One region of the Metaplanococcus flavidus genome, then DNA from elsewhere that is predicted to be linked to it. Evidence: a T-box and tRNA genes for the amino acid it is inferred to sense, from the RefSeq annotation. Region 1 holds a T-box; the other holds one or more tRNA genes.
The links. The T-box of region 1 lies ahead of ACFQ1X_RS03465 (valine--tRNA ligase). A T-box ahead of a tRNA ligase gene usually reads a tRNA of that ligase, here a tRNA-Val.
Positions count from the first base shown of each region.

Region 2: it has a tRNA-Val gene. The T-box ahead of ACFQ1X_RS03465 (valine--tRNA ligase) is inferred to sense a tRNA for this amino acid. The anticodon was not compared.

Region 1 is NZ_JBHTKI010000006.1:176,005-181,599, forward strand. Features, by position in the region: gene hemB (porphobilinogen synthase) at 1-530, shown strand, start outside; gene hemL (glutamate-1-semialdehyde 2,1-aminomutase) at 531-1,817, shown strand; gene ACFQ1X_RS03460 (AbrB family transcriptional regulator) at 2,843-3,892, shown strand; T-box leader at 3,914-4,129, shown strand; gene ACFQ1X_RS03465 (valine--tRNA ligase) at 4,232-5,595, shown strand, end outside.
Region 2 is NZ_JBHTKI010000008.1:399,469-405,063, forward strand. Features, by position in the region: gene ACFQ1X_RS06920 (aldehyde dehydrogenase) at 1-751, opposite strand, end outside; gene ACFQ1X_RS06925 (Gfo/Idh/MocA family protein) at 776-1,699, opposite strand; gene ACFQ1X_RS06930 (hypothetical protein) at 1,823-1,966, shown strand; gene ACFQ1X_RS06935 (thermonuclease family protein) at 2,096-2,812, shown strand; tRNA gene ACFQ1X_RS06940 (tRNA-Val) at 2,910-2,982, shown strand; gene ACFQ1X_RS06945 (TRAP transporter permease) at 3,131-5,167, opposite strand; gene ACFQ1X_RS06950 (DUF1850 domain-containing protein) at 5,157-5,595, opposite strand, start outside.

The DNA of each region.
Region 1 (5,595 bases):
CAGCTGTTTCCCAGGCGAAAGCCGGAGCAGACATTATTGCGCCATCGAATATGATGGACGGGTTTGTTGCAGCAATCCGTTACGGACTCGATCAGGCTGGTTTCCAGCATATCCCAATCATGAGCTATGCAGTGAAATATGCTTCAGCTTATTATGGTCCATTCCGTGAAGCGGCTCATTCAACACCGCAATTCGGCGACCGCAAAACATATCAGATGGATCCGGCAAACCGGCTCGAAGCCCTGCGCGAAGCAGCTTCCGATGTAGAAGAAGGCGCCGATTACCTGATGGTCAAACCGGCACTGTCGTATTTGGACGTTGTCCGCGAAGTGCGCGATAATTTCGATTTACCGATCGTTGCCTATAATGTGTCAGGCGAATACGCCATGGTCAAAGCTGCGGCATTGAACGGATGGGTCGATGAAGAAAAAATCGTCCTTGAAACATTGCTCAGCATGAAACGTGCTGGAGCGGATATCATTTTGACGTACCACGCGAAAGATGCGGTACGCTGGTTGGAGGGGAAATAGATGACTTACGAAAAATCACTCGCAGCATTTGATGAAGCGAAAAAATTAATGCCGGGCGGAGTCAACTCACCGGTACGTGCATTCAAATCCGTCAATATGGATCCGATCTTCATGGCTTCCGGCAAAGGTGCCACCATTACGGATATCGACGGCAACACCTACATCGACTATGTCCTTTCATGGGGCCCGCTGATTCTTGGCCACGCCCATCCGGAAGTGGTGGAGGCGATCAAAGAAACGGCAGAACTCGGAACTTCATTTGGCGCACCGACCCTTCTTGAAAACGACATGGCGAATCTCGTGATGGACCGCGTTCCTTCTATAGAAATGGTGCGCATGGTAAGTTCAGGAACGGAAGCGACGATGAGCGCACTGCGTGTTGCCCGCGGATTTACGGGACGCAATAAAATCCTGAAATTCGAAGGCTGCTATCACGGCCACGGCGACAGCCTGTTGATCAAAGCGGGTTCCGGTGTTGCAACGCTGGGTCTGCCTGATTCTCCGGGAGTGCCGGCTTCTATCGCGCAGAACACCATCACGGTACCATTTAATGACCTCGAAAGTGTTCGCCAGGCATTCATGGAATTCGGTGACGATCTCGCAGCCGTAATCGTTGAGCCGGTAGCCGGCAACATGGGCGTCGTGCCGCCGAACGAAGGCTTCCTGCAGGAACTGCGGAATATGTCGACTGAAAACGGCACAATTCTCATCTTTGATGAAGTTATGACCGGATTCCGTGTGGGCTACAATTGTGCACAAGGCTATTACGGCGTTACGCCTGATATGACGTGCCTCGGCAAAGTCATTGGCGGCGGCCTTCCGGTAGGAGCATTCGGCGGAAGACGCGAAATCATGCAGCAAGTCGCACCAAGCGGCTCAATCTATCAGGCAGGCACGCTTTCCGGCAATCCGCTGGCAATGCGCGCAGGCTTCGAAACCCTGTCACGGCTTTCTGAAGACAGCTATACGACGTTCGTCGAACGCGGCGACCAGCTTGAGGCCGGTTTCCGTGAAGCTGCTGAAAAATACAATATCCCGCACACCGTAAACCGTGCAGGTTCGATGATCGGTTTCTTCTTCACGAACGAAGAAGTCATCGATTTCGACACAGCAAAAACGTCTGATCTTGATCTATTCGCAGATTATTATAAATTGATGGCAGAAGAAGGCATCTTCCTTCCACCGTCGCAATTCGAAGGCATGTTCCTGTCAACGGCGCATACCGAAGAACACATCGCCAAAACTGTGGAAGCTTTCCACACCGTTTTTGCAAAACTTGCACGCTAATAATTTCTTGAAACAGCTGGAGCGATTGCTCTGGCTGTTTTTTTGATCCTAGAGATAAGGTTAAATAACCGATATTCCGCAAAACAGCTTCGCTTTCCAGCGGGCTCCCGCCCAATCCTCCTCGTCCGCTACGCTCCCTGCGGTGTATCGGTCGTGTCGCTAAGCCGCAGGAGTCTTCGCTGTTTTGCTCCATATCTATAGAGAAGGTTTTTACAGAAACAAAGCATTTACCATTATACAAAATCATCTCCACTGTTGCTTTTCGTCTGCAAAAGCATGTAAATGGATTTACGATAAAAGATATAAGACGGTTACAGGGCTTCTCCCGAAAGTTTAAAAATGGGCGAATGATCATAGACATTGGGAAACCGATCATAGAAGTGGCGAAACCGCCCATAGAACAATCTGAGTGATCATAAACACGCCAAAATCACTCATAGAACCACGGAAACCACTCATAGAAATTTCCATGGCCAGATCCAAGGTCTGCACTTTCGCTTTTCGCTTGCGAAAAGCATGTAATCGGCTTTTGACCTTACGAGTGGAGTGGACATTGGGTTAATCGAACCAAACAGAGAATGGAAATGCAGCCGAAAACTCGGCTGCACTATTAAATGATAGGAAATGGGCAGAAGGCGCCCATTTCCGCTGGCATAGCTGTTAAATAGTAATTTTCTTCTTGAGAAAGATTAAAATTTACTCCTTACTATATAAGTTGAACTAAAGAAATAGAGTTTTATTTACCGATTCTATGCTAAGAGAAATCTCTAGAGATATGGAGCAAAACAGCGCAGACGCCCAGGGGACCAAGCGAAGTGCTGAGATCCACTCGGGCGAAGTGAAACGAGACCGAGTTAGCTCAGCGCAAGCCCCCAGGCAAGCAAGCTGTTTTGCGGAATATCGGTTATTAAAATCATTAGTTCAATTTATATAACCAAAATTCTCCATCCATGACGTCCCGCCAACACCAATTTTCTGCTACGATAGGAAACATAGATTCATTTCAGAAGAGAGTTGAAACAGTTTTGAAATTATTGCGTACAGCGGCCGTCGCAATTGCGGCTGGTTTTTTATTCAATCAAATCGGCATGTTCCTGCCGTGGCTTCTCGGTCCTATGATTGCGCTCGTTCTGCTTCGGCAGTTTACGGAAATGGAGTTCTACTGGCCGAAAATTTTCCGGGCAATCGGACTCGTCTTATTGGGTGTCATGATCGGCGCGTCATTCACACGCGAGGCCGTCATGCTGATGTGGGTGGATTTGCCGTACATGCTTTTTATGACAGTGTCAGTCATCATCGCGGCTCTTCTTTTCGGCTTGTTATTCAGTAAGATGGCCAATGAATCGCTGCAGACAAGTCTGCTCGGGTCGATGCCGGGCGGGCTGTCACAGATGGTGCTGATTTCTGAAGAAGTCAACAACGCCAATGTCACCGTCGTTTCCGTAATGCAGACGTTTCGGATTTTCCTTGTCGTGACGATTGTGCCGCTGTTGACGACGCTGTTTGTCGGCAGGGAAGCTTCGCAGATCGCCACCACACCTGCATTCACATTTTCACCCCTGGCATTTCTGGCGGCGATCATCCTTGGCGTCCTCGCATACTTGCTTATGAAGAGATTTTCATTTCCGGCAAAAGAATTGCTGGCACCGGTTCTGGTCATGGCGATCGTCCAATCGGCAACCGGCAGCACCTTAATCGAGATGCCCGGCATCCTCATCATCCTTGCACAATTACTCGTCGGCGCGCATCTCGGGCTGCAGATGGAAAAGTTGCGCGAGAATATGAGCATGCGGCTGGCCTTCGCCATTCTGGTCAATAATATTTTGCTGATCGCGTTCACCGTTTTAATCGCTTACATCTTAACAGCGTTATTGCCGGGATATCTGTTCCTTGATTTCTTTCTGAGTGCGGCACCCGGCGGCATGGCGGAAATGGGCATTACGGCGCTTGCTGCAGGAGCGGATGTGGCACTCATCACGAGTTTCCATCTGTTCCGACTGTTCTTTATTTTATTGCTGGCGGCGCCGCTCGTTGCCTACGTGCTGAAAAAACTTGACGCTAAAACGGGAAATTGAGTACAATGGATGTAATCAGATACTGATGCGTTGAAGAGGATAGTAGGATGTGCGTGCATTTCAGAGAGGAAGCCGAATGGTGAGAGGTTTCCATGGGCAGCATTTGAATGTCACCTCCGAGCAGTTTCCGTGAACACGAGTAGCGGAATCCGGATGCGAATCCGTTATCGAACTTGAGAGCCAGGCTTTTTTGCCTGTGTATAAAGGTGGTACCGCGAAAACTCCTTCGTCCTTTAAGTAGAGACGACAGGAGTTTTTTTGTACCCTTTTTTAGCTCAAGATAAAAACCAAGCGCTATGGCAAATTAAACCCGCAGCGACCCAAAGAGGAGGAATTTCAATGACAGAAACTATGTCGACCAAGTATGATCCGCAATCGATTGAAAAAGGGCGTTATGATTGGTGGATCGACAACAAGTATTTCGAAGCACAGCCGGAAAGCGGCAAAACACCATACACGATTGTGATTCCACCGCCGAACGTTACAGGCAAACTCCACCTGGGCCACGCCTGGGATACGACGCTGCAGGACATCCTGACGCGCATGAAACGCATGCAGGGATACGACGCTTTGTGGCTGCCGGGCATGGACCACGCCGGAATCGCGACGCAGGCGAAAGTGGAAGGCAAGCTGAAAGAGGAAGGGCGTTCACGCTATGACCTCGGACGTGAAGCGTTCCTCGAAGAATCATGGAAGTGGAAAGAGGAATATGCGGGGCATATCCGCCAGCAATGGTCGAAGCTTGGCCTTGGTCTTGATTACTCCCGTGAACGCTTTACGCTGGATGACGGCTTGTCAAAAGCGGTTCGTGAAGTTTTTGTTAAACTGTATGAAAAGAAATTGATCTACCGCGGCAAATACATCATCAACTGGGATCCGGCAACGAAAACCGCCATTTCCGACATCGAAGTTATCTACAAAGATGTGCAGGGCGGCTTTTATCATATGCGCTACCCGCTGACAGACGGCAGCGGCCACATCGAAATCGCGACAACGCGACCGGAGACGATGCTCGGCGATACTGCGGTAGCGGTTCACCCGAAAGATGAACGCTACAAGCATTTGGTCGGAAAAACCGTAACGCTTCCGATTATCGGCCGCGAAATGGAAATTGTGGCGGATGATTACGTCGATATGGAATTCGGAAGCGGCGCGGTGAAAATCACCCCGGCACATGACCCGAATGATTTTGAAATCGGCAATCGCCACAATCTCGAACGCGTTCTCATCATGCACGAAGACGGCACGATGAATGAAAACGCCGGCAAGTATGAAGGTATGGACCGCTTCGAATGCCGCAAGCAAATCATCAAAGATCTGCAGGATATGGACGTTTTATTCAAAATTGAAGAGCATTTGCATTCGGTAGGCCATTCCGAACGCAGCGGGGCAGTTGTTGAACCTTACCTATCCACGCAGTGGTTTGTTGATATGAAGCCGCTTGCGCAGAAATCGGTTGATCTGCAGAAGGATGAAAACGGCGTTAATTTCGTACCTGACCGTTTTGAGAAAACTTACCTTCATTGGATGGAAAACATTCGCGACTGGTGTATTTCACGTCAATTGTGGTGGGGCCATCAGATTCCGGCCTGGTACCATAACGAAACCGGCGAAATTTACGTAGGGCACGAGGCACCGGCGGACGCTGAGAACTGGACGCAGGACGAAGATGTGCTGGATACGTGGTTCTCGTCAGCGCTATG
Region 2 (5,595 bases), on a different contig from region 1:
GTGCTATACACGTTTGGCCCGTATTCATCAGTTTGCCCCAGGCAATTCGTTTCGCTGCCAGATCAAGATCCGCAGTTTGGTCAACGATCGCCGGGCTTTTGCCGCCCAGCTCCAAAGTGATTGGTGTCAATCTTTCCGAAGCTGCTTTCATAACGATTTTCCCGACTTTCACGCTGCCGGTAAAGAAAATATAATCGAATGAAGCGTGGATTAATGCCGTCACTTCGTCGCGTTCTCCTTCGACAACCCGCACAAAATATGTAGGGAATGCTTCTTCAAGGACGATTCTCACGGCGCGTGCCACATGCGGCGTCGTTTCAGAAGGCTTGACGATGGCACAATTACCGCCCACGATGGCCCCGATCAATGGTTCCATCACCAATTGGAATGGATAATTGAAAGGTCCAATGATCAAAACAGAACCGTAAGGCTCACGGATAATAAAGCTTTTCGATGGCTGCAGATGCAAAGGCGTCTTAATTTTTTCCGGTTCCATCCAGTCATCAAGATTCTTTTGCATATTGCCTATACTGTCGAGTACCAAGCCTATTTCCGTTGCATAAGCTTCAAATTCACTTTTCCCCAAATCCCGCTCCAGTGCCTCAATGACAACTTCTTCGTTGGCAATAATGGCCTGCTTGAGGTTCTCGAGTTGTGCTTTGCGGAAATCAGCAGAGCGGGTGGCACCTGTATAATAGAAGTTCTTTTGTTCCTGAATCATTCTTTCGACATCATTGGCATTAAAATTCATGTAATAGCCTCCTGTAAATTTCGGTTATTCCTGGACTAAATGATCGATATGGCGCTGCACACTCAATCCTTCTTCGAACGGCACCAGCGCAGTCGATTTTGCTTTCATTTCTTCAAACAAGCTCGGCACTTCTGCAAAATCCGTAATCGCAACCCTGTCCCCCTGGCCTTCTGAGACATAAAGCTGAGACCAATTCTCCAATGTCAAAACGCCGTCGCTTCCATAGATTTTAAATTGAAGAAGCTCTTTCTGTCCAACACCACTGATTCCCGATACCAATAACGGGATGTTGTCATTCGCGATTCCATGGGCAATCACACCTGTTTCACATAAATCCGGCTGTTCCGGATAAGTGACCTGATGGGATGAGAATGAAATTTCCCCGAAAATCCTTTCAATCAATTGAAGATAATGCGGGAATATCTCACGTATAAAGCCTCCCTCGAGCCTTGAAGCAATCCATGGGGTTTGCTGCCATGGACGCGGCCAAACGGGAAATACTGTCTGCAGCTCGATTCTTTGGACCTTGCCAATACTGCCGTTTTTGGCGCGTTTTGCCAATTCGTGCACCGCCGCGCTATACATAAGAGGAAAGTGCATCGCTGAGCGGACCCGATTTTCTGTGACAGCCTTAACCATTTGTTCTCCAGCTGCCACATCGTGGGCAAGCGGTTTTTCACTTAACACATTGATACCGGCATCCGCAGCGAGTTTGGCGATTTCTGCGTGAGAAGCTGGGGGTGTTCCGATATATATCCAGTCAGCTTTTGAATAAAGGATTTCATCAAGAGTACCGGCAATCGGTACACTATAATTCTTTTCCAGCTCTTCCAGACGGCTGCGATTTCCATCGAAAACCGCCACTATTTCAATGCCGTCTTCTTGCTGGATCTGCTTGATGATGCGCTCACCAACAATGCCAGCACCTATAATACCAATCGAAATCATGGTCAATCTCTCCCTATAAGGCCAAAAGGCTTATTTTCGAACCTGCTGTTTATAAGTGTAACCTTTAAGGGTATGGAATAGTCAAACAATTAACTCATAATATTTCAGAGGAGGAATTTATTTATGAACGAAAACACAAATTGGTGGGAACCCGTATTCAGCGGCCAATTGGAAATCGGCCTGAACAAAGAGAAGCTTGAAGATATAGAAGAAGAAACCTTTCTTTATTACAGCGAAGCCAATCAGGAAATGGAGCCCCGGCTTTAATTGGGCACAGTCCTCATTTCCCGTCGGAAGCCTACATAAAAACGCCTTTTTCAATTGAGATATTGAAAAAGGCGTTTTGCATTTCCTGTTCCAGCTAAATATAATGAGAATATGAAAGAGGCGATCTTCATGAAACTGATAGCAGCTATTCTCATCACTATGTTTTTATCTGCTTGCAACCCCACCAATTCTTTTGACACTGCTGAAAACGATAACCAGGTGCCTGTCGAGGTCCTTTATGTTATCGACGGTGATACGATCAGAATCTTATACGATGGCAGGGAAACGACTGTCAGGTACTTATTGGTAGATACCCCTGAAATCAATCATCCCAGCTACGGCGAGCAGCCTCTTGGCAAAGAAGCGACTGAGGAAAACCGGAGACTTCTCGAGTCGGGCGATGTATCGATTGAATTTGATGCCGGTGATCGTTTCGATGACTACAGCCGTCTGCTGGCATATGTTTACGTGGACGGCGAAAGTGTACAGGAGCAGCTTCTGGAAACTGGCCATGCTCGGGTCGCCTATGTGTTCCCGCCAAATACACGGTATCTGGATGAGTATAAAGAAGCTGAGCAGCTGGCTGAAGAACAGCGCATCGGCGTCTGGCAATTTGACAATTACGCAACAGACCGCGGCTTCGACAGCGATGCAATCAGCGAAATAGAAAGCGGCAATACTGTGACCGAAACTGGTGATTGCGACATCAAAGGAAATATCAACCGCAGTGGTGATAGGATTTACCATATGCCCGGCAGCCATTCATATGGCCAAACAAATCCGGAGGAATGGTTTTGTTCCGAACAGGAAGCCCGTGACAATGGTTTCAGAAGTGCCGGCCAATAGGTCAACATGAAGGTTTATACTGAAATAGAATTCTTTCTCCGAGTATTGACTTTTTTCATTGGCGCGATATAATAATAAATGTCCTTGAAAAAAATGCGATTCCTTAGCTCAGCTGGGAGAGCGCTACCTTGACAGGGTAGAGGTCGCTGGTTCGAGCCCAGTAGGAATCATAGGACCTTAGAGTCCGCAGCAGGTTTTAGGAACAAAGTCTGCTAAGAAAAAAGCCGTCACCTTCGGGTGGCGGCTTTTTTATGTTGTTATTCAGCCAATAAACAAACCGCCGAAAGCCGCAAAATTTCGCGTTTTCGGCGGTTCTGGTTAAGCTTCGATAGTCTTCGGTTCTTTTTTATCGCGGGAGATCCATTGGATAATGAACAACACGATAAAGACTCCGGCACCAACTAAATCTGACATCCCTTCAGGGTAAATCAATGCAATACCGGTCACAAATGTGATAATCCGTTCAAACCAATAAAGTTTGCGGTACCAGTAACCGATTAAACCGGCCCCGATTGCAATCATCCCCGTAATGGCGGTGATCAGGACCCATATGAGTTCGGGCCAGGTCGTATCAATCATCAACAGCGAAGGCGACAGCACGAACATATAAGGAATGATGAACGCGGCAATCGCCAGTTTGGCGGCGTTAAAACCGGTCCGTATAGGCTCTCCGCCCGAAATACCGGAGGCGGCGAATGCTGCCAGCGCTACCGGTGGGGTTATATCGGCGATAATACCGAAATAGAATACGAATAGATGGGCAGACAATGCTACAACTAAAGGCGTCGCCGCACCTTCAGGATATTCAAGCATCAGCAACGTGATGATGGCAGGAGCCGCAATTGTGGATGTGATTACATAGTTTGCCGTTGTCGGCGAACCCATACCAAGAACAATTGCCGCCAGCATCGTAAAGAATAAAGTTAACAGGACGTTTCCGCCTGAAGCAGAAACCAGTCCATTTGCAAGGCCCAGGCCAAGACCGGTTTTAACGACCACTCCGACGATGATACCTGCTGCAGCGGTAGCTGCTGCTACCGCGAGCGCTGTGCGGGCACCATCAACCAGTGCATAAATCATGTCTTTGAAATTTAAACGCGTTTCTTTATTGAATGAGCTGACAACAATCGTCAGCACAATCCCATATAATGCAGCTTGCATCGTAGGAATACCGATCAACAGGAAAATGATGATCGCAAAAATCGGTGTCAGCAAATAGATTTTCTTCAAAACTTCTTTGCGATCAGGCATTTCTTCCGGGGACAGCCCTTTCAGGCCAATCCGCTTCGCTTCAAAATGCGTCATGATCCAGACGCCTGTGAAATAGAGGAGTGCTGGTATCGCTGCCGCTTTGGCAATTTCCCAGTAAGTGACACCTCCGATAAATTCAACCATCAGGAAAGCCGCGGCCCCCATGATCGGCGGCATCAATTGCCCGCCTGTGGATGCGGCAGCTTCGACGCCTCCGGCAAATTCCTTTTTATATCCCAATTTTTTCATCATTGGAATCGTATAAGAACCGGATGTAACTACGTTTGCTACCGAGCTGCCGGAAATTGTTCCCTGCAGGGCACTCGAAAAGATTGCAACTTTTGCAGGTCCGCCGGTCAAATTACCGGCAAGTGAAACTGCCAGGTCATTAAAGTATTGGCCTACTCCCGTCTTCACCAGGAAGGAGCCGAAGAGCAGGAAAGTGAATATAAAGGTGGCGGAAACACCGATTGGCGTCCCGAGTATACCATCAGTTGTGAAGAACATCAATTGGATCAATGAATCCAAATCCTGCCCTCTGTGACGCATGAACCCAGGGAAATAAGGACCAAAAAATGCATATGTCAGGAATAACGATGCAATGATTGTGATTGGCATACCCACGGCTCTTCGTGTCGCTTCCAGCGTCAACAGCACCGCTATTGTCCCTACTATCAGATCCGGTTCAGTAACCCTTCCGATTCGGAAAACCAGGTCATCATACATGATCGGCCAATAGGCACCGACACCGACTGACAACAATGCGAGAATAAAATCATACCAGGCCACTTTATGCTTGACACCTTTACGCTTGCGTGCGGGAAACAGGATAAAAATCAAAGACAGTGCAAAGCCCAAGTGAATAGACCGTTGAATATAAGCTGTGTATTGCCCAAAGATCGCGGTATACAGCTGAAACAGTGCAAATGCCAGTAAGCCGTAAAATACGACATGTTTCATGATTCCAGCTAAATCACGAGTGTTGGATTCAGGATCGTACCTTTGCAGAATTTCCTTCTGCTTTTCTTCGGAAACGTATGTATCATCATCTTCCGGCGGCAGTTTCTTCTCTTTCCGTTCTTCCGGCGGTAATTTATTGCTCATCAATATTCACTCCTTTTAGTTGCTGGAAAATAGACAGTCGCTGAATACGAAACGTATACGTTCCCCCTCTGACGAGTGTCTTTTTCAAATCATAGACTTCCTCATTTTTCATCAGAAAAAGGCCGGCATCCACATCGCCGATCAAGATACGGAATTCAGCCAATTGCCTGTCCATATTCTTAATGAAATACTTACCGTCTTTTTCGACAAAAACCTCGCCTTCTCCTGCATTCGATGGCATTCCAATATTAAAATCCTCATATTCCAGCTCGACCATCTTCAGAGTGTGATCGGGAAGGACTTCAAAACTTTCAATTACGTCGGACAAATGGATTGAATGTGTATATTTTATCTTAAAGCGGGGTTGAGTCAATAGAGAATACGCTGCCAGGCTCTTTGTGTCGCTGTCGATAAACACGATACTTCTT